4 regions of the Agrobacterium bohemicum genome follow, and region 2 is predicted to be linked to each of the others. Evidence: riboswitches for the same ligand, from Rfam matches in the RefSeq annotation. Region 2 holds a riboswitch; each other region holds the start of a gene.
The links. A riboswitch is a leader RNA that binds a small molecule or an ion and turns the genes downstream of it on or off. The one in region 2 is predicted to bind cobalamin.
Positions count from the first base shown of each region.

Region 1 (5,476 bases), on a different contig from region 2:
CCGCATTGTTGACTGCGGCGGCACGTGGGTATCTGGGCGTCGACATCTTGACCGCAACGCCTGATGGTTCGCCCGTCGTTTCCATGGGCGGCCTGAAAGTCACCCCTGATATGGCCTATGATGCGTTGGACCCTGATATGATCCATGCGCTGGTCATTCCCGGTGGGCTGATCTGGGAAAAGGGTGTGGCACCGGATTTTACCGACCTCGTCCACCGCTTTCGCGCGCAGGACCGCGTAGTGGCAGGCATCTGTGCGGCGGCGAGTGCGCTCGCGGGAACCGGCGTGCTGAACCACGTGGCCCATACCGGCAATTCGGTGAGTTCACATAGCAGATACGAGAGCTATCAAGGCGCGGAACACTACCGCGACCAGCCGCAAGCCGTCAGCGACAAGGGCATCATTACCGCACCTGGCAGCGCGCCGGTGACATTTGCAGCAGAGGTGTTGAAAGCACTCGACCTCTGGGGACCGGAGGCGGAGGCCGAAATCACCGTGTTTTCGGCGGAACATCGGTAGACTCAGCTTCGATCAAGAATGCGGCAGGCACGTGCTGGTCCTTGCGTGTCATCGGACGTCATTGCGCGGCGCAAATCCCGACTGTTAAGGTGCAGGCTGCGGTCGACTGGCAAAGCAAGACGGGCGATCTTGGCTGCGGCGGCCGTCAAGAAGGCCGGGCTATTACTCTCGAAAAACTGTAGGCACGCTGCCTTTTCAGGCTCTTGCCGCAGCAGCGCTTTGAAAGCGAGGCGGTGCATGGCGCAAGGCGCGCCATGACCGGGGACGGAAAAACGCAGCGCATCGAGTTCATCGCTCCACTCGACTGCATTTTTCATCTTATCGGGCAGCGTCGAAACGCTTGAAGAAAAGCCCGCTCAGCGAACCAAGAATGATCCAGAACACAAAACTGGTAACGGTTGCCAGCACCATGAACCGGCGCTCGAGTGGCAGAGGTGCCAAAGCGTGTTCGCCCTCCGGCGGCAGCGGCGCGCCAATGACGTGTGGTGCGGCGATGAGCATGACGGCCAGAACCGCAGCCCATGGCTCACCCCGTCTGAAGACGAGCAGCGCCAAACCACCCGCCGTTGCGGCGACCGTCGCGATCCACCACATCTGACGTGCGCCGAGAGCGGCGGCGGGCGTGCCCGGCAATTCCGGTGGCAGACCGATCATGGGTGCCAGCATGACGGCGGCAAAACCCGCAAGACCCCAGAAGATGCCTTCGCGCCAGCCGCCTTCTGAGCCGCGTAGCGAAATCAACGCCGTCAGGACCAGCGCGTAGCCGATGGCGGTCAGCACATTGGCGGCGATGGTGTAGGCGTTGCGTTCGAAACCATCGGCAGGCGTCCAGGCTTCGGCATCATGATGATGGTCGGCCGGTGTTGCGGCATCGTGGGCGTGAGCGGGAGCAGCCTCGCCGCCGGCATTTTCAAAGGTTTCCGCCTGAAGGATGAGAGGCGTGGTGCCGACAGCCTGCATGACGCTGACGGCGAGACCGGCAATCAGCCCCACCAGAACGGCGGTAAAAACGATATTACGGAAAAATGGCATCTCTGTTTCCCTCAATGGCAAGGGAAGGCATTGGCATGACGCGTATCATGGGCGGCATTGTGCACCGCTTCGACATGCGAAAAGCCCACGAAACCGACGATGAACAGGCCAAGTGCGGCGGCTGTCAACGACTGCGCAATCTTCGATGTTTTGGTTGATACGGCTGATGTGGCCGTATTCTGCTGGATAGACATGGTGATCCCTTCCTGAGCGGGTGGGCGCATTGCTGATCAAAAGCCGCACGACCGCATTCAACATTCACCACGGGGAAAGAGACACAAGGTCTTGAAGGCCGGAGAACCGACCTGCCAACCGTGCTGTTCCGGACACCCCGCCGGTATTGACGACACTCACGTGATGGCAGGTCTCCTGGCTCGCGGGTCGTAACCTTGAAAACACCTTCCCGAACTTTGCAGTCAGTGGCTTTTCGTTTTCAGGCTATCCGCTCACAGTTGCGGGGGCAGCCACGAATCAAAGCTCGCGCTTCTATCGTGTTCCCTTTTCACTTTCCGGGCGAACCCGAAAAGACCATCACACAACCGTTATCCGGCGGAAGCTGATCCGAGTCAATGGCTGATCACGGAGACGGCAATGCCTTCAGGTAGGCCGCAATCGCGTTGCGATCTTCGGCGGGAAGGCGGGCCATGTTCTGCTGCACCTTGACCATGGAACCGCCGGCGCTATCGAAATCCGGTGTAAAGCCGGTCTCGAGATAATTGGCGATATCAGCTTGCGACCATGAACCGATGGGTTGGGACTCAGGCCGGATATCGGGAATACGCCCCTCACCTTCCGGGTTGGGTCCACCGGCTAGCCATTGGTTCTTCAGGAACCCACCCAGTGCATCGCGCGGGGTGTGGCATTCACCGCAGTGGCCGAGGCCTTCCACGAGATATTGCCCGCGAAGGACTTCCGCATCGGCATTGGCAAGCTGCACGCGCGGCTTGCCCTTGTCGAAATACAGGAATTTCCAGCCACCCAGAGCAAGACGAATATTGAAGGGAAATGGCAGATCATGGCCCGGCGCATCATTGGTGCTGGCCGGCAGTGTTTTCAAATAGGCGAAAAGATCGTTCACATCCTGCGGCGTCATCCGCGCATAGGAGTTGTAAGGGAATGACGGGTAGAGATGCTCGCCGTCTTTGCCGACGCCGCGCGTCATCGCATCGCCGAATTGCCCCACTGTCCACGCGCCGATGCCGTGCTGCGGATCAGAAGAAATGTTGGGCATGTGGAAGGTGCCGAACGGGCTTGGCAAGGCCTGCCCGCCGGACAGCGTCTTCAGTGCGTCGCCCGTGGCATTCGGCGCGGCATGGCAGCTTGCGCAGCCGCCCGCCCAGAACAGCGTTTCACCATTGGCAAGGTTCGGCTCACCCAGATTGGCCCAATGGCTTGGTGGCTGGCGTTGCGGCGCGGTTACCCACATGAAAACGCCAAGGCCGACGGCACCCGCAATAACAGCACCGCCCGCCAGCTTCGCCCAGATGGAAGCCATCGCCTTCTCCGATTCGTCCGAATTTACAATGCGAAAAGGTCCGCCGGTATGGTGGCGGACCTTGGCTGGTACCGACTACTTCTTGAGACGGTAGGTCTGGTGGCAACTGCTGCAATCTGCGCCGAGGGTCTTCATGGCAGCACCAACGCTGGCCTGATCCGTCGGCAATTGCGCCAGAACCGCATCGGCATCAGAACCGAGCTTTTCGGACTTGGACTTGAAGTCCACGAAGTTCTGCCAGATGGCAGGAGCCGCAGCGCCGCCCTCGGAACCAGCCGGGAACTGGTCCGGAAAGGCCTTGGCATTGGTGCTGATGGTGGTAACAGCGGTTTTGACGGTAGCCGCATCGTAAGGCTTTTCACCCTTGGCAATGGCGCCAAGCGCACCCATGGCGCCGCCGATACCCTTCATCAAGCCTTCGCGCTTCTCAACCTCGCCAGCTGCGGAAACCGCACCGGCGCAAAGACAGCCTATCATTATGGAAGCGGCAATGGTTCTAAGCTTCATCGTTTCTCTCTCCTGAAACCGGCGCGCCGGAGGGGTGTCTGCTCTGTGTTCTCGCATGTCGTCATCGCAAAACAGCGTCCCACCCGCCCGACATGCTGGAGCGAGCGTGGACGAAGATGCCTGCTTCACATGGCAAAAAGAAGTCACATTCCGGTGATTTGTAAAGCGAAATCAGGTATATAAAGTTGCCTTTGGCCGTCGGCTTTTATCACCGCGCCACCGCGACCTGCTGCCGGTCTGTCAAGGCTGACAGTAGCAACGTCCGGCTATCTTCGCGGCCGAAGCCACGAATTTCAATGCGATCTTCAAAGATATCTGCAATGGCAAAAGTGTTTTCGTCCAAGGTATCGACCATGCCTTTGAAATTCATGAAATGCGTGCTGCTCACCTGCCCGTAATTGCCAACGTGATTATGCCCGCAGAACCACGCCTTCACGCATCGTCGTGTACTGAGTAATTCCAGGGTTTGAGGCGCGTCCCACATATTGTGGGCATTATCAGGATAGAGCGGATAGTGGCAGAAGATGATGACGGTTTCGCCCGCCTTTTCAGCCGCGTCCAGCGTATCGGAAAGCCATGCCACCTGCTCCGGACTGAAAGAACCATTCCAGTTCTGGGCATTGATGGCACCGGCCTGTTTCAGCACGTCAAGCCTTTGCGCAGCCAGTTCACGACGCGGATCACCCTGTGGGGGCGCAAACAGGCTGACATCGCTGCCATCCAGCACCACAAAACGAACATGGCCGACCGTGAAATCATACCATGGTGATGGCATCGACAGGCGTTCATGGACTGTGCCGAGATGCTGCGGCGCGACCGAAAAATCATGATTACCCGGCAGCATCACGCTACGGTGGCGCAGCTTGTCGTAACAGTTGAGAATGATGTCGAAATTTTCCCAGCCGTGATCGATGATATCACCCAGCGTGACGACAAAGGCGAGGTCTTGGCTGTTGAAAGCGGCGATGGCCTCATCCAGCTTCTGAGGGCTCTGCGCGTAGTAGCGGCCCATATCCGGGCGCGGCGCGACATCGGCGTATTGTGGATCGGCGACAATGCCGAAGGAGAAAAGCGGTGCAGTTTTTTCTGTCATGATGCCTCCGCATAGGACGGGGCAATGACAGCCATATGACAAAATGAAAACACCCGGCGCTGAGGCCGGGTGTTGATATCAATGAAAGCGTAAAACCTTACTTGGCAGCAGCTTCGTAGCGCTCCAGAACGTAATCCCAGTTGATGAGATTATCGACGAAAGCTTCGAGGTACTTCGGACGCAGGTTCTTGTAATCCACGTAGTAGGAGTGTTCCCATACGTCGACGCCGAGGATCGGCTCTGCGCCGTGAACCAGCGGGTTTTCACCGTTCGGAGTCTTGGAAATCTCGAGCTTTCCGTCCTTGACAGACAGCCATGCCCAGCCGGAACCAAACTGTGTCGTGCCAGCAGCGATGAAATCAGCCTTGAACTTGTCGTAGCCGCCGAGATCAGACGCGAATGCCTGCTCCAGCTTGCCCGGAAGCTTGTTGCCGCCGCCGTCCTTCTTCATCCACTTCCAGAAGTGGACGTGGTTGTAGTGCTGGGCGGCATTGTTGAAAAGGCCAGCATGTGTGCCGAACGACTTCTTGACGACTTCTTCCAGCGAAAGGTCTGCGAGACCGGCTTCGGCGGCAAGCTTGTTGCCGTTGTCCACATAGGCCTTGTGGTGCTTGTCGTGGTGCAGCTCAAGCGTTTCGCGAGACATGTAAGGCGCAAGTGCATCGTAATCGTAAGGCAGTGCGGGAAGTTCGAAGGCCATGGTGTTTACTCCTTGTTGCAGCGGCAGGGCCGCTCCTTGAAACCTGTGCCCGGACCATAAGAGCGGACGTCATGAGAGGCAACCTGCTAAATGTTAAAATGTTCCAGCAAAAGAGAAAATTCTTCCCGGCG
Region 1 covers NZ_KQ961032.1:154,210-159,685, reverse strand. Annotated here, with positions in the region: gene ATO67_RS16735 (type 1 glutamine amidotransferase family protein) at 1-518, shown strand, start outside; gene ATO67_RS16730 (hypothetical protein) at 521-835, opposite strand; gene ATO67_RS16725 (CbtA family protein) at 837-1,550, opposite strand; gene ATO67_RS16720 (CbtB domain-containing protein) at 1,562-1,744, opposite strand; cobalamin riboswitch at 1,893-2,098, opposite strand; gene ATO67_RS16715 (cytochrome c) at 2,128-3,045, opposite strand; gene ATO67_RS16710 (c-type cytochrome) at 3,121-3,552, opposite strand; gene ATO67_RS16705 (metallophosphoesterase) at 3,761-4,645, opposite strand; gene ATO67_RS16700 (superoxide dismutase) at 4,743-5,345, opposite strand.
Region 1: another riboswitch for cobalamin. It lies ahead of ATO67_RS16720 (CbtB domain-containing protein); the one in region 2 lies ahead of ATO67_RS15855 (ABC transporter substrate-binding protein).

Region 2 (5,476 bases):
ACCCAAATGCGGTGTGCGGCCAAGCTCCACAGCCTGGCGAGCGTTGATATGCTCCTGTGTTTCCGCCTGTTGCTCGACCAATGCGATGTGGCGCGCAACATCCCGACGGTTCAGGCTCTGCATGTCATTGCTATCCAGATCGACCGCGCCGGATTTCGCTTTCTTGAGACCGCACAGCAGCGACATGAGACTGGTTTTACCGGAACCGTTTGGCCCGACGATACCGAGAAACTCGCCCGGCGTGATGTCGAGACTGACATTTTTGACGATGTCGACACCACCGGCAGACCAACAAAGATTTCGGGCCGTCAGCATTATATTGCCCTCCTGCGCTGGCTGAGAATGAGCGCGAAGGCCGGTGCGCCAAACAAGGCGGTAATGACGCCGATGGGAAGGACCTGACCGGTGACAATGGTGCGCGACAGAATATCGGCGGCGATCATGAACACCGCACCCGTCAAAGCTGCCGCTGGCAGAAGACGGCCATGTCTGATGCCGACGATCATGCGTGCGGCATGGGGAATGACCAGACCGATAAAGCCGATGGAGCCAACAATGCTGACCATGATGCCGGTCATCAGTGCGGAGACGCCGGTGAGCACGATGTAGACACGCCGAACCGGCACACCCAGAGACCCGGCCGATTGTGCTCCGAAGGTAAAGGCATCGAGCGCGCGTGCATAACACAGACACACGACAAGACCGATGATGGTAACAGGCAACGCCAGCCAGACATCCGACCAGCGCACGCCAGAAAGGTTGCCAAGCAGCCAGAACATGATGCCCCGCGCCTGCTCGGCATTGGCTGCCTTGGTCACGATGAAAGATGTCAACGCGTTGAACAGCTGTGAGCCCGCCACGCCCGCAAGAATGATCGCACTGTTTCCCCGGCCAGCGCGAAAGGCCAGCAGACTGACAAGAGCAAATGCCACCAGCGCACCCAGAAATGCACCCAGCGGCATGGTCAGCATGCCAGCGCCGAACCCAAGAATGGCTACGCTGACCGCACCCGTAGAAGCACCCGCCGAAATGCCGAGAATGTAGGGATCTGCGAGCGGATTGCGCAACAACGCCTGCAAGACAACACCGGAAAGCGCCAGTGCGGCACCGCAGCAAGCGGCAACGACCGCCCGGCTGAGGCGGTAGTTCCAGATGATGCCTTCATCGATGGCATCCAGCGGATAGCCCGCATGAAACACACGATTTGCCACCGTCTTGGCGACGACATCCAAGGGAATGGATGTCTCACCAATGGCGGCACCGAACCAGAGAGCCAGGCCAAGGCACCCGACTGTAAGCAAGACGGCACGGGTAAGGGTGAAACATGCACCCATGACTTACTTGGAGAGCCCAAGCTGGACGACAGCGTCGGCCAGAACTTCGATGCCTTCGATGGTGCGGATCGTTGGGTTCATGGCTTGCGCATCCATGATGACGATATGGCCCTGTTTGACGGCGGGCATCAGGCTCGTGACGGGATCTTCTTTGAGGAACTTCTGCTTGAGCGCGATGTCATCCGCCGGAAAACGCCTGCGATCCATCTTGCCAGCAACGATGAGGGTGGGTTCCGACTTTGCGATCGTTTCCCAACCAACCGTCGGCCACTCCTCTTCGCTATTGATGACATTCTTGATGCCGAGTGCCGACATGATGTAACCGGGTGCGCCGTTCTTGCCCGCGACATAAGGATCGATATCGAGTTCCGCGCTGGAGAACCAGAACACGGCAGAAAGCTTACCGTTTGCGGATGCAATTTTCTTTCGGGCAGCCTCTTCACGCGCCTTCAGGTCGGCAACGAGCTTTTCGCCCTTGTCCTGAACATTGAAGATTTGCGCCAGTTCGGTGATTTCCTGATAGATCAGATCCATCGAGAATACGGAGTGGCGCACGCCATCTCCACCGCCGGAATTGTCTTTACCGGTGCAATCGGCAGGCGATGTATAAACTGGGATGTTCAGCTCTTCGAACTGTTCAGGCTTGGCAACGATCCCTTCAGGACCGACATGCCACTGAAACTGCACCGTGACGAGATCCGGCTTGGTGGCCAGAACGCTTTCGAAACTCGGGTCGTTATCGGCCAGCCGTTTAATCTTGGCATTGGCATCTTCATAGCCCTTGATGACGGGGCCGATCCAGACGGCGGTGCCGACCACCTTGTCGGCAAGACCCAGCAGATAGAGAATTTCCGTCGTACTCTGGCCGAGCGAGGCAGTCCGCTCAGGCGCATGCGTATAGGTTACATCTCGTCCGCAATTCTTCAGCGTCAAGGGATAGGTCGTCTCTGCCGCATGCGCGAATGGCGCCGCCAGGCCAATCGACATTGCAGCGAAACTCGCAGCAAAAACGGTTTTTTTAAAATTGAATGTCATTTCCGATCAGTCCCCGAAATCGTCAGCGGCAGCCATTGAGGCAAAGCCGCGTGAGCATGTTTAGACCTTCAGTCCGAAAGAACACGTGCTGAAACGATCCGAAACCGGGACATGGCAGATGGAATAAGGCGCTGGCTGGCGCTCGATGCAATCACGACGTCTCCTGTTCCAGGCATCCCCGCCCGTGACATTGGAATGAACTTTCGACGGCAGGTCTCCTGGCTCACGGATTGGCGTCTTCACCCACCTTCCCACGAAATTTCGCAGTGGCATGACGCTTGTAAGAGCGGCAAAGGGTTGGACAATCCGTTTACAGTTGCGGGGGCAGCTGCGGCATAGATCCCGAAGGCTCGCACCGCATTCCCTATTATTTCTTGCGATCACTCGCTCGAAACCGTCACAACCAGATAGACGTATTGGAAACGAGTCGTCAAGCATTGCTTTTGTAATGTTATTACATTTTATCGCAAGCCCTAAATTCGCTTTGGTGCCAGCACAACAAAAAATGGCCGGGAAGATTTTCCCGGCCATTCCAACATCGACGTCTCGATAGGTTTTTAAGGCAGTGTATAGGCGATGACGTAGTCACCGGGCTTGGTGCCCACAGAGCCATGTCCGCCAGCAACCATCACCACATACTGCTTTCCATTTTCCATCGCATAGGTCATCGGCGTTGCCTGCCCACCCGCTGGAAGACGCGCTTCCCAAAGCTGCTTGCCGGATGTCAGGTCATAAGCGCGAAGGTAATTATCGACCGCTGCACCGAGGAACGCGACGCCGCCCTTGGTAATCATCGGTCCACCAATACCGGGCACACCTACCTTGAAGGGCAGTGGCAACGGCGTCATGTCATAGACGGTGCCGTTCTTGTGTTTGTAAGCAACATCGCCTGTTCGCAGATCGGCACCTGCGACGTAGCCCCATGGTGGAGCCTGACAAGGAACACCCAATGGTCCAAGGAATGGGCCCATGAACACACCGTAAGGCGCACCATCGTTGCGATTCAGGCCTTGCTCGCTACCCTTTTCGTCCTGACCGCGTGGCGGAATCTGGTCGCGTGGAACGAGTTTCGACGTGAAGGCCAGATAAGTCGGCATACCGAACATGACCTGACGCTCAGGATCGACAGCAACTGAGCCCCAGTTGAAAGTGCCAAAGTTGCCTGGATAGATCAGCGATCCGTTGAGGGATGGAGGCGTGTAGCGGCCTTCATAGTTCAGCTGATGGAATTTGATGCGGCATGCCAGCTGATCGAACATGGAGACGCCCCACATGTTCTTCTCCACCAACGGATCAGGCTTGAACGACAAAGCGGATGTCGGCTGCGTCGGAGCGCTGAAATCTTCCGGGATCGTACCACCAGGGGCCTTCTCTTCTGTCATGGCCAGAATAGGCTCACCGCTGCGGCGATCCAGAACGTAGATATCACCCTGCTTGGTTGGGCCGACCAGTGCCGGAACCGTCTGCCCGTCTTTCTTGGTAATGTCGAGCAAGACAGGCTGCGCCGGAACATCCATGTCCCACAGATCGTGATGCACGAACTGGCGAACCCATTTGTCCTGCCCCGTGTTCACATCCAGTGCCACGATAGACGAGGAATATTTCTCGACATTCTCGCTCCGACCCATGCCGAGTTGATCCGGAACCTGATTTCCCAATGGGATGTATACGAGCCCAAGCGCTTCATCGACGCTGAATACCGACCAGCTGTTGGGAGAGTTGGTCGTATAGGTCTGACCCGGCTGAAGCGGTTGGGTCTGGGTAGGGTTCCCCGAATCCCAATTCCAGATCAATGCACCGGTGGACACGTCGAACGCACGGATGACGCCGGACTGTTCCTGCGTCGAGTAGTTGTCGTTGACCGCGCCGCCAATGATGATCTTGTTGCCTGCAATGGCAGGCGGGGATGTCGAATAATAATAGCCAGCCGGATTGTGCTCCATGCCGGAGGTCAGGAGAAGAGTGCCCTTGTCGGCAAATGTCGTGCAAACCTGACCTGTCGCAGCGTCGAGTGCAATCAACCTTGCATCCGACGTTGGCAGGTAAACGCGCGCTGCACAGAAGGAACCGCTTTCGGCTGCGGGGTCGGCGTAATAAGTAACCCCACGGCAGGTCTGATGCTGGCGATCAGGATTCATTCCAGCATTCGGGTCGTATTTCCACTTTTCCTTGCCGGTTGCCGCATCGATGGCAATAGCCCAATTGTGCGGTGTGCAAAGATAGAGCGAGTTTCCGACTTTCAGGGGAGTGACCTGATAGGTCGTCTCGCCAACGTCATCAGGCAACTTCACATCGCCGGTCTGGTAGCGCCAGGCTTCTTTCAGCCCATTCACATTCTGCGCATTGATCTGAGACAGTGGAGAATAGCGCTGACCATATGATGTGCGACCATACTGATGCCATTCATTGTCAGGCACGTCATTGCCGTAGCTCGGCGCCGACGTCACGATCTCACTTGAGAGGTTGCCTTCCAGATCATGCGGGTCTTGCGTCATCGCAAATGCTGCAGCACCCACCGAAACCAGAACTGCCGTCAGCAGCGGAACCGCATTGGCACCATAAGACGTGCCGGTAGGGCTGGTGAAGCCGAGCGGCTTTCTGATCCATGGCATCAACAGCCACATTCCGATCAGGATGATGAAGCCACCGCGCGGTCCGAGCTGCCACCAGTCGAAACCGACTTCCCACAGCGCCCACAACAAAGTCGCGACGACGAAAGCGGCATAGAAATGCAATGCCACCTTGTTTCTCTGAAATAGAAGAACGGCAGTCACCACAAATGCGATGCCTGCCAATGCGTAATAAAAACTTCCGCCCAGCATGACGAGCTGAGAACCAAAGCCAAAAATTGCAAGTCCAATAAGAGTCAGGACGACTGCAGTCGATGTCACTGCCATAAAAGGCCCCCGGTGGTCTCCCAGCCGGTGAAACGGGATCAGATCCCAAAGGTTCCCAAAAAAATCACGATTTCGCCATTTTTTGAAAATCACCGAACGCATCCGCCATATCGGCACGTTTTTTCGATGAGGCAATCATGGCGGCGAGCAGGATTCTCGACTGCCCTGCGCGCAATGTCCGGGAGTGAATGGCGCCCGCAGCACCCATAT
Region 2 covers NZ_KQ961031.1:236,216-241,691, forward strand. Annotated here, with positions in the region: gene ATO67_RS15845 (ABC transporter ATP-binding protein) at 1-318, opposite strand, end outside; gene ATO67_RS15850 (FecCD family ABC transporter permease) at 315-1,334, opposite strand; gene ATO67_RS15855 (ABC transporter substrate-binding protein) at 1,338-2,369, opposite strand; cobalamin riboswitch at 2,561-2,783, opposite strand; gene ATO67_RS15860 (glucose/quinate/shikimate family membrane-bound PQQ-dependent dehydrogenase) at 2,927-5,266, opposite strand; gene ATO67_RS15865 (asparaginase) at 5,331-5,476, opposite strand, start outside.

Region 3 (5,476 bases), on a different contig from region 2:
AAGCCCGATGTCTCCAAAACTGCTCCGCACCCGACCCGTTCGCGAATTTCCTCAATATCTCTTCGCTTCATCATCTTTCCGATCGCCTGGCGATCGTCCCTTGTTAATTTCCTTTCCGCATTCTTCGCGGACCCCTTCACGTCCGGCGCGAAGAGCGAAGGCGGCAAGGGCGGGGTTGGCAATTGGTGAATCCTGCAAAGGATTTGCCAGCCCCGGCGTCGCTTCCCTTGCCACCGCTCGCTCGCTAGCGGCAGCCGGAACGGCAAAAGGCGGCTCAATGAGCCGCCCAGGGGGAAAGCTCGTGCACGATTTCGAGGTCGTCGCCGTCGTCGATCTCGTCGGTGGGTAGGACGCCGTATTCACCGTCGACTGCAAAGACGGTGACCGGGACCATCAGGTCACGGGAGAGTTGGAAGGTGTGGGACTGTGCGAGAGAAAGATCGTGCGACATCGTTATCGGCTCCAGTTGGGGAGCGGGCCAATTCCCGCTCGATGGTTCCGAAAAGGCCCTGAGACGGGCGCGATCACCTCGCAGGCAAAGCCAAGAGGCCGCAGCGTGGCTGCGGACCCTTCACGGGTTGATCGTGGAAGATCCGGATCTGGGCCAGGAAGCCATCGACAGAGAGCGGGATTGGCCGTGGTTCATGCTGGCGATCACGAGGTGATGCGGCGTGTTGTCCCGTACCTATGCGGGCCAAACTTAAGACAGTTTTGATGTGCCTCATTCGAAAAGGGATGAGACCTATGTGAGCGGAGATGGCGCGATCGTTCGCATTCCGGCCTGACCTCCCGACCTGTTGTCATCCTGTCAATTTCGCCAGGTATCGGCGGTTTGAATAAACCATTTTACTGATGACCGACGGTTCTGATGAGCGAAATGGTTCTGAACCTGACAGCATTGCCTGAAGAAACGCGGGAGTGGATAGGACATGCTTGGCCGTGACGAATTTTCCGTGTTGATCGAACGGGCAGGGCTGAAACTTGACGACGACCAATTTGAAGCTGCCCGCGCATCATACGCAAATCTCCGGGTCCTGACTGATTTGGTGCGAATACCGCGTGATCGCCGGGTGGAATCTCCCCACGTGTTTCGTGTCGATGGACCAGCAATTCCAAGGCCCTGCACCACGGACGATCGACCTTCGACGGACGAGGTGTGACAGATGTCGGAGCTCTGGGAACTTGGGATCGCTGAAACCGCACGAATGATTGCTCGAAAACAAATCTCACCCGTCGAGGTGGTTGATCACTTTCTTGCACGTGCAACAACACTCAATTCCACGCTCCATTGTTTCATCACGATCGAGGAGGACGCAGCACGTGTTGACGCCCGCAAGGCTGAGGCTGAAATCATGGAAGGTCAATACAGAGGACCTTTGCATGGCATCCCATATGCGGTGAAGGACATCATCAATGTGTCTGGCCTTCCAACCACCAACAATTCTCGCCTCACGCTGGGTGACATCGCAACGTCTGACGCGTCAGTCGTCGCAAGTCTGCGCGCGGCTGGCGCTGTCTTGCTGGGTAAGACTGAGACGCAGGAATTCGCCATGGGTGGGCCGGATTTCAGCCTGCCCTTTGGGCCCGCGCGCAATCCGTGGGATCTCGATCGCTTTACCGGGGGCTCGTCAAGTGGGTCGGCGGCAGCCGTCGCTGCGGGAACGGTTCCGCTTGCGATCGGAACGGACACGGGCGGATCGATAAGGACGCCGTCAGCCTACTGCGGCATTTCGGGCATGAAGCCGACATATGGTCGGGTGAGCCGCTGGGGGATGACGCCTCAAGCCTATTCCATGGAGACCGCCGGCCCAATGACGTGGTCCGTTGAGGACAATGCGATAGCACTCCAGGCTCTTGCAGGTCATGACCCCGGTGACCCGTCTTCAGTCGACATTCCGTCGCAGCCATGGACCGAGGCGACGTCTTTAGGCGTGTGTGGCATGAGGATAGGTCTCCTGCGCAGTTTCCATGAAGAGGAGCCCGACTTCTTTTCGGACGAGTGCGTCGCAGTTTTCGAAGAGGCTGCCAGACTTTTTGAACACGCTGGTGCCACCACCACGGATGTATCATTATCACCTCTGCGTCACTATTTCGCCGCCCAGCGCGTCATCATGTATAGCGAGGCAGCAGCCGTCCACGAAGACGATTTCAGACGCAGTCTCCATCTTTATGGTCCGTATTCGGTCGAGCGCTTTTTACCAGGCTTCTTGCTCACTGCGACCGATTACCTCCAGGCATGCCGCAGGCGTGGGGAACTGACCACAGAGCTCGCCGAGGCCTTTTCATCTGTCAATCTCCTTTTGGTGATCGGTGCGCTTGGCGTCGCACCTCTCATCCATGACGTGGCAAGAAATTCTCTTGTGAATGGGACCCCGTCCGTCAATGCCGCTTTCAACCTGACGGGCTCGCCAGCCATGAGCGTGCCTGCGGGCATCAGCGCCGATGGCCTGCCCCTTTCGGTCCAGCTCGTCGGGCGGAATTTCGACGAGTTCAGCATCTATCGTGCGGCTCAAGTCATCGAAGACGAAATGGCCCGTAGAGCAATCTGCCCACAGGCGGCCGTAAAGGTCGACTTCCTTGCGTAGAGGAGAGATGCCGGCCCAAATAGAAGTGCGCCTTCCTGCGAGGTTCTCCGTGACGCGCTCTCACTTGTGGAAACATGGAGGCGATCAGGGCTGCCGCGATCGATAGCCTTGGCCTCGCTTATCTGCCAGAGTTCCTAGCGGCCGATGCCATTCGCGAAGGCCTGCTACAAACGGTGCTGAGCGACAGTCTGACGGCACCAGGCCATTTCTCCATCCTCTGGCCGTCGGCGCGATTTATTACACCGAGGCTGCGCGCCTTTATCGATTTCGCAGCGGAGAAGCTGTTTACGGAAGTCTAATTGATGATGCCAATCGCCATGTCTTATTGGCGCAGAGCGGATAACCGCATCTGGCCCAAAGCAGACAAACGCGCGTTTATGCTTCCGACTGACGTTACTCCGCCTATGAGCTAGCAACTGGTGTTGAAGGTGTTTGACGTGCCCTGCTCAGGAAACCAGCGATATAGTCGACGTCCTCATCGCCACATCTTAACCCGAGGTGGATACTCTTGCTGATGCCCCTGCTCCCTATCCGGACAGGTTGAACACCCAGTTCCGCGGCGTCCAGCCGCACGAGCCAGTCTGGGATTGCGCTGACCCCGCGACCTGCCGCAACAAGCTGCAACATCATCTCCGTTGTTTCGACAGTACTGTGATGACGGGGGCGAGTGTCGCCCGGTACTAGGAACTGGGTGAAGACATCGAGCCTTTCCGGCGGCACAGGATAGGTGAACAACGTCTCGTCCAGAAGGTCTGAAGGTTCGGCATGATCTTTGAAAGTTAGCGGATGGCCGGTCGGCACGGCGAGGACTAGCTCGTAATCGAAGACCGCCACATAGTGGATGCCCGCCGCATCGATCGGGTCTGGCGTGATCAGGATGTCGATCTCTGATCCTGTTAAAGCAAATACTCCGCCGAACACGAAAGAGGTCGTCAGCTCCAAGTCGACATCGGGCCATTCGAGCAAATATGGCTTCGTGACGCCCATGAGCCATTGATGGCAGGGATGGCATTCCATCCCGATTTTCAACGATCCTCGTCGTCCATACCGGTAATCAGAGAGGACATTTTCCGCCCTTTCAAGCTGCGGCAGGACGCGCTGCGCGAGTTCAACGATGTAGCGACCCGCCTCAGTCAGACGCACATTGCGTCCGTCTTTTCCCCACACAGCTATTCCATAGCGTTCTTCGAGTTTTCGGATCGTATGGCTGAGCGCCGACTGGGTCACATTCAACCGTTCAGCAGCCGCCGTCAGACTGCCAAGACGGTCGACTTCCCGCAGGATGGAAAGGTGTTGTCTGTCCAGCATGTCAGCGACTTCTCGTCTGCAGGTGCGCGTCGAGGGGGATCGAGACTTGCTTAGGTGCTCTTGTCGTCGGGTTCTGGTTCATCGGCACTGCCATCATGTTGCGGCAGGGCGAAGACATGACGCGAGGCAACGGCGCGAGGATGCCGAACGCAAAGCGGCACACCGGGACACCCCGCCCGTGGACGTTATCTGTCGCGGCAGGTCTCCTGGCTTGCGGGTCAATGCTTCCGTCCGTCTTCCCGAGGCGCGCCTCAGTGACATGAATTGACTTCCGCTCGTCGCTTACAGTTGCGGGGGCAGCTCCGGCTTCGGGCGATGAGCGCCGTACCGAATTCCCTCTTAGCTCCAGACTTTCGCCTGAAGAACCACGATGACGAAGCAATGTAGCATGTTGGTTGGAGGGTCAAGTTTTCTTCTCAAGAAGTAGAGAACGTTGTCGGCATCAAACGCATGAACAGCGCTCATACGTCAGTGAGATAATACCATTTTTAGTCAGCCGCCGGGTCAGGCATACCGCCCGCAAGAATGACTTTGAACCGAAAGGGCCGCTTACGACGACCTAATTCGGGAAGCAGGATGCCGGATGATGTTGGACAGCACTTTCACTTTCTCGATCAGGTGCATTCCGTTTGACGAGGACTATCGCCCTGCAGAGAGTACGCGCGCCACGACGAATTTCGCCAATCTGGCACGAGGCGAGAACCGTCGAGAGAACCTGCGCAACGCATTGCGGATGATCGACAACAAGTTCAATGCGATGGCGCATTGGGATAACCCGCTACGGGATCGCTACGCAGTCGAGATCGAAATCGTATCCGTGGAGATGAGCATCGGGTCATCGGCAGAGACCGAAACCTTCCCCATCATCGAAGTCCTCAAGACCAACATCGTCGATCAAGCGACGAGCGAGCGTATCGAAGGCGTCGTCGGTAACAACTTCTCTTCCTACGTCAGAGATTATGATTTCAGTATCCTGCTGCCCGAGCATAACATTAACAAGGACGCTTTCAGCGCACCTGACGACTTCGGTGATCTGCATGGGAAGCTGTTTCAGGCGTTCCTGAAGTCAGAAGCTTACAGGGACCATTTCAGCAAGCCGCCGATCATCTGCCTGAGCGCCTCCAGCACCAAGACCTATCATCGCACCGACAATCAGCATCCGATCCTTGGTATCGAATACAGGCAAAGCGAGTTCTCGCCGACAGACCGGTACTTCGAGAAGATGGGATTGCAAGTACGTTATTTCATGCCGCCCAACAGCGTCGCGCCATTTGCATTCTACTTTATCGGCGACCTGCTGACGGATTACACGAACCTCGAGCTCATCAGTACCATCAGCACGATGGATACGTTCCAAAAAATCTACCGCCCGGAAATCTACAATGCCAATTCCGTTGCGGGCACGTGTTACCGCCCAAACCTGAAGCACTCGGACTATTCACTGACGCAAGTCGTCTATGATCGGGAGGAGCGCAGCCGCCTTGCAGTCGAGCAGGGAAAATTTGCCGAGCAGCATTTTATCAGACCGTTCAAGACCATTCTCGATGCATGGTCCGCCAACTACGTCGTCCGTTAATCCGAAA
Region 3 covers NZ_KQ961030.1:196,585-202,060, reverse strand. Annotated here, with positions in the region: gene ATO67_RS14465 (DUF3991 and toprim domain-containing protein) at 1-71, opposite strand, end outside; gene ATO67_RS23300 (hypothetical protein) at 275-451, opposite strand; gene ATO67_RS14455 (amidase) at 1,164-2,585, shown strand; partial or broken gene ATO67_RS14450 (LysR substrate-binding domain-containing protein) at 2,654-2,884, shown strand; gene ATO67_RS14445 (LysR family transcriptional regulator) at 2,988-3,893, opposite strand; cobalamin riboswitch at 4,073-4,278, opposite strand; gene ATO67_RS14440 (DUF1852 domain-containing protein) at 4,480-5,469, shown strand.
Region 3: another riboswitch for cobalamin. It lies ahead of ATO67_RS14445 (LysR family transcriptional regulator); the one in region 2 lies ahead of ATO67_RS15855 (ABC transporter substrate-binding protein).

Region 4 (5,476 bases), on a different contig from region 2:
TGATGCTGGCTTTCCACCTGCGCAAGATAGGGTCGGGCGGCATTTCCCGAGGCAAGGACATCCATTCGCCGACGAAGCTTGGCAAGTTTGCTGGGCCGCCGCGACAGAAGCGATCTGACCGGAACTGCCACTGCACTGTTCCAGTAGTCGTCGAATATGTCCTCTGCCTCGTCAACGCATGTGCCATGCGCTATGACATCGAAATCCCGAAAATTCGTCTGTTCCGCTGCATCGAAATAGGCGTCGCCGATGTTACGTCCGCCGACGATGAGGACCCGACCATCCGCAATCCACGCCTTGTTGTGCATGCGTCGGTTCACGCTGCGAAACCGAAACACCATCTCTATGCCGCGCCTGAAAACGTTCTCACGTGCTTTTGTGGGGTTGAACAGACGCAACTCGATGTTGGGATGGCTGTCGATAGCGTGAAAGGCGCGGTCGGAAATGGACACGCCGAGATCATCAAGCAACAGACGCACCCGCACACCGCGATCGGCAGCGGCGATGACCTCACGCATGACGAGCTGGCCCGTAAGATCCGCGTTCCACATGTAATACATGAGGTCGAGACTGCGCCCCGCCGCCCTTGCGGAGCCCACCCTGGCGGCGAAAGCACCGACATTCGATTGTATCAGGGACAGGGCGTTCTTTTCGGCACGATCCCGGTTGAGGTCCATCCAGTGCCGGTCGAGGGGTGTCTCGTCATCGTCCTTGGAGAGGGCTGTCGATGCGATTTTGATGATGATCTTGTCGCGGTGACGCGTAGCCAGAGCCATACCCGCGACAATGACGAGTACGATAAGGATCGCAATAGCGACAGTGGCATTCACAGAGATGGTATCACCCGCATCTTTTATTGAATATTCTGCTCAGATATCTGGTCTGGGTCAGTGGATTTCAATGCTTCGCCTGTCGGCCTCTTCCTTGATGATATCTTCAACGACCTGTCGTTTCAGGTCAGGATCGCCAAGCAGGTAATCATCTGCGATCTCGAAAATGGATTTTGGGTTTTCGGTTTTCTTGAGCGTATCAAGATCCTGTCCGATGCGCTCGCGAAGTTCGGCATAATTATCCATAAGATGTCCTCCATTGTGCAGGGAGAATGCGTCAGCGGGCTGGAGGGTTCCGGCATCAGTTGGCAAATGACACGGGATTGTCTTGCTTCTTCGCGTTTGCCTCGCGATAACGCCTGCATCAGGTGCCTGCTTTGCGGTAGGAGAATCGGGAACGCGGTGAAATTCCGTGACGTGCCCAACGCTGTAAGGTGGACGCGTGTTGCCATAGGCCACTGAGAGATCGGGAAGGCGGCAACATGCGAGCGAAGCCAAGTCAGAAGACCGGCCTGATGCAACAGACCAACCGCTTGGACAGCGCGAGGTTTTTCGAGATACCGGATGCGGATGTGTCCGGCCTCGGCATTGTTGGGGATTGACGATGCGACCTGATGACCTCGAGCGCGGGCTTGTGCCGGCGCATGAATTTTCTGACGACCATAAGATCGCCGTCTACCGCGCTATCGAAACCCGCCGTGACGTGCGGGACCAGTTTCTGGACGAGCCACTGTCCGACGCGCTGGTAGAAAAACTTCTGAGGGCTGCCCATGCGGCGCCGTCTGTCGGCTTCATGCAGCCATGGAATTTCACACTCGTGACCGATGAAGCCGTGAGGCAGCGCGCGTGGGAGGCATTTTCCCGCGCCAATGCGGAGGCGGCAGAGATGTTCGGGGAGGAGCAGCAAGTTCTTTATCGCAGCCTGAAACTCGAAGGCATCCGCAAGGCACCATTGTCGATCTGCGTGACCTGCGACCCGACCCGTGGCGGCGACGTGGTGCTGGGACGAACCCACAATCCGCGCATGGATGTCTACTCCACCGTCTGCGCCATACAGAACCTGTGGCTGGCCGCGAGGGCGGAAGGCATCGGTGTCGGATGGGTCAGCATTTTCCACGACGCCGATATCCGCGATATTCTCGCCATCCCCGAACACATCGAAATCGTTGCTTGGCTATGCGTCGGCAAGGTCGATATGCTCTATGACGAGCCGGAACTGGCGGTCAAAGGCTGGCGGCAGCGACTGCCGCTGGAGGAACTTGTGTTTCGCGATAGGTGGGGCGAAAAGTAAGGTCACCTTTGCTGCGGCTGTGCGCCTTTCAGCGCTGGGTTTTTCAGATCGATACGGCTCGTTTCTGCGGGCAGAAACTGCGGGCCGACGATGCGGACCTTGCTGTTGTTGGGGTCGTATTCCCGCTCAGGAACAGGCTCTGCCTTCTCCACCGGCTTCGGCTCCTCGGGCTTGATGTCAGCAGGTTTCGGCATTGTGTCACTCTTCGGTGACGTAATGGTCGTGATGCTCGACATCTCCTGTGACGGGGTCGATTGCGGTGCTTTTGCCTGATCTTCCTGCTTTTTCATCTCGTCGTGATAGGCGGCCATGTTGCAGCTACAGGATGGCGAGCGACTGGTGCCTGCGTTGTTGCGATAGGCAAAGGCTGTTGGCATGGAGGCATAGGGTTCGCCCGTTTTGGCCGATACCATGTCCGAACTTTCCTGACCCTGAAGCGAATGGTAGAACAGTTCGGTCTGGGTGCCGGGGCACATGCGCTCGCATTGGGCTGCCTGCGCGCGGAAATCCAGCGGTGTGGCATTCGAGGAAATCGGGAAGAACGCGCCATCGCATGTTCTCACGCAAAGCGTTCTTAATCCGCCTTGCATGGGCATGTCGGGCGAGGGGCGGTAGTCCTGATTATCGGGACTGTCGAAGGGGTCGACCGTGCCGCCCATATCCGGTTGTTGCGAAGGATCGGTCGTGGCGAAGGATGGCGGTTGCTCATCGTAACAACCCTGCGCATCCAGTGCTGCCATGATGCGTTCGCGGCTGTCCTGCGCGTTCTCATCGCGCTGCGAGGCCAGCATGCGGTCTCGATCTTCCGCAATCATGGCACGGTCGGATTCGGCCTGAACCAGCGCATCACCGATTTCGCCGCAGAGTTCGGCGTTTGGATTGCCATAGACGATGACGCTGCCTGACGAGCAGCCGTAGCCGCGCATATCGTTCTTGATCCGACGAATGAGAATATTCTGTTGCGCCAGCGCATTGGCGTAACGTCTTACCTCGGCCGTGTTGCCGATGATGCGCGTTGGCTGAGTGAGCTGCTGGCGCAGCCCATCACAGACGGCACTGGCCTGCGCCGACAGGGGTGCTGCAAGCATGAGAGTGAAAAATGTGCCGATCAAACGGCTGCGGCGCGGGATCAATGGTCCGTCCGTTTCCTGCCCTGCCATCATGCAGGTCATATCCTGTTGATCATCGTCCGCGGAATGCGAAGCATGTTTATGCGTTCAGGATAACATAAGCCCGTGCCGCAAAGCGGCAAGGGCCTGTTCAAAATTACGTTAACCCGGCCTTACACCGAAGGGTGCGAGGCCTGAACCGTTGCAAGCGCTGCCATGTTGACCACGCCACGCGATGTCACCGTTGGTGACAGGATGTGAACGGGCAGAGCGGAGCCGAGCAGGATCGGGCCGACATGCAGGCCTTCTGTCATGGTGCGGACGACGCCCAGCGTGATGTTGGCCGAGTCGAGATTCGGGAAGACCAGAAGATTGGCTTCGCCCGACAAGGCGCTGTTTGGCATGGCGCGCTTGCGCAGAATTTCAGACAGGGCCGAACCGCCCTGCATTTCGCCATCGATTTCCAGTTCCGGCGCCGCATCGCGCACCAGCTGAAGGGCACGGCGCATCTTGCGGGCGCTTTCCGAATCGCGCGAGCCGAAATTCGAATGGCTGACCAACGCGATCTTTGGCGTGATACCGAAACGCTTGATCTCCTTGGAGGCAAGGATTGCAAGTTCGGCAATGTCTTCCGAAGTCGGCTCGTAATTGACGAAAGTGTCGGTGAGGAAGATCGCGCCTTGTTGGGTAATCAGCAGGCTGAGGCCGCCGAATGCGTGGGCGCCTTCGCGTTTGCCGATGATCTGGTTCACGTCGCGCAGATGGCGGTCGAAGCGACCTTCCAGACCGCAGATCAGGGCATCCGCTTCGCCGCGTTTGACCGACAGCGCGCCGATGACGGTGCTGTTGGTGCGCACGATTGTGCGGGCTGCTTCCGGGTTGATACCGGCGCGACCGACCAGCGCGAAGTAGTCATCGACATATTCACGGTAACGCGGATCATCCTCGGGGTTGACCACTGCAAAGTCCGCGTGAGGACGAATACGCAGGCCGAAACGCTTCAGGCGCGTCTCGATGATCTGCGGACGGCCGATGAGGATTGGAACGCCGGTTCCTTCTTCCAGCAGCACCTGGGCCGCGCGAAGTACACGCTCGTCTTCGCCTTCGGCAAAGATGATGCGCTTCTTTTCGGCAGTCTTGGCCAGATTGAAGATCGGCTTCATGATGAAGCCGGAGCGCCAGACGAAGCGGTTCAACTGATCCAGATAGGCGTCGAAATCGGTAATCGGGCGGGCGGCCACACCGCTTGCGGCAGCAGCACGCGCAACGGCTGGCGCAATACGCAGGATGAGACGCGGATCAAACGGCGATGGAATGAGATAGTTGGGGCCGAAGACGGGGGTCTCTTCGCTATAGGCCTTTGCCGCGACTTCAGAGACCTCCTCACGCGCCAGCTCGGCTATGGCGTGAACGGCGGCCATTTTCATTTCTTCGTTGATGGTGGTCGCGCCGCAATCCAGTGCGCCCCTGAAAATATAGGGGAAGCAAAGCACATTGTTGACCTGGTTCGGGAAGTCGGAACGACCCGTGCAGATCATCGCATCCGGGCGCGCAGAGCGTGCGAGTTCCGGCATGATTTCAGGATTTGGGTTGGCAAGTGCCAGAATGAGCGGCTTTTCCGCCATGCGGGCCAGAAGCTCGGGTTTCAGCACGCCGGCGGCGGAGAGGCCGAGGAAGACATCGGCGCCATCGATTGTTTCGTTCAGGGCGCGCTTGTCGGTCTTCTGCGCGTAAACTTCTTTCCACTCGTCCATCAAACTGTTGCGGCCATCATAAACGAGGCCTTCGATATCGTGGACCCAGATGTTTTCGCGCTTGGCGCCGAGAACGACGAGCAGGTTGAGGCAGGCGAGCGCTGCAGCGCCTGCGCCCGATGCAACGATCTTGACGTTTGCAAGCGATTTTCCGGCAAGTTCCAGTGCGTTAGTCACAGCCGCGGCGACGATGATGGCGGTGCCATGCTGGTCGTCATGGAACACGGGAATGTTCATCTTCTCACGAAGCTGGCGCTCCACTTCGAAACATTCCGGTGCCTTGATGTCTTCAAGGTTGATGCCGCCGAAAGTCGGCTCCAGCGCCGAGATTGTGGACACCATGTCGTTGATGCCGGGTGCATCGATTTCGATATCGAAAACGTCGATGCCAGCGAATTTCTTGAACAGAACCGCTTTGCCCTCCATGACGGGCTTGGAGGCGAGAGGGCCGATATTGCCAAGGCCCAGAACCGCCGTACCGTTAGAAATGAC
Region 4 covers NZ_KQ961023.1:77,772-83,247, forward strand. Annotated here, with positions in the region: gene ATO67_RS00405 (phospholipase D family protein) at 1-776, opposite strand, end outside; gene ATO67_RS00410 (hypothetical protein) at 888-1,076, opposite strand; cobalamin riboswitch at 1,180-1,360, shown strand; gene bluB (5,6-dimethylbenzimidazole synthase) at 1,435-2,121, shown strand; gene ATO67_RS00420 (DUF2865 domain-containing protein) at 2,124-3,284, opposite strand; gene ATO67_RS00425 (NADP-dependent malic enzyme) at 3,404-5,476, opposite strand, start outside.
Region 4: another riboswitch for cobalamin. It lies ahead of bluB (5,6-dimethylbenzimidazole synthase); the one in region 2 lies ahead of ATO67_RS15855 (ABC transporter substrate-binding protein).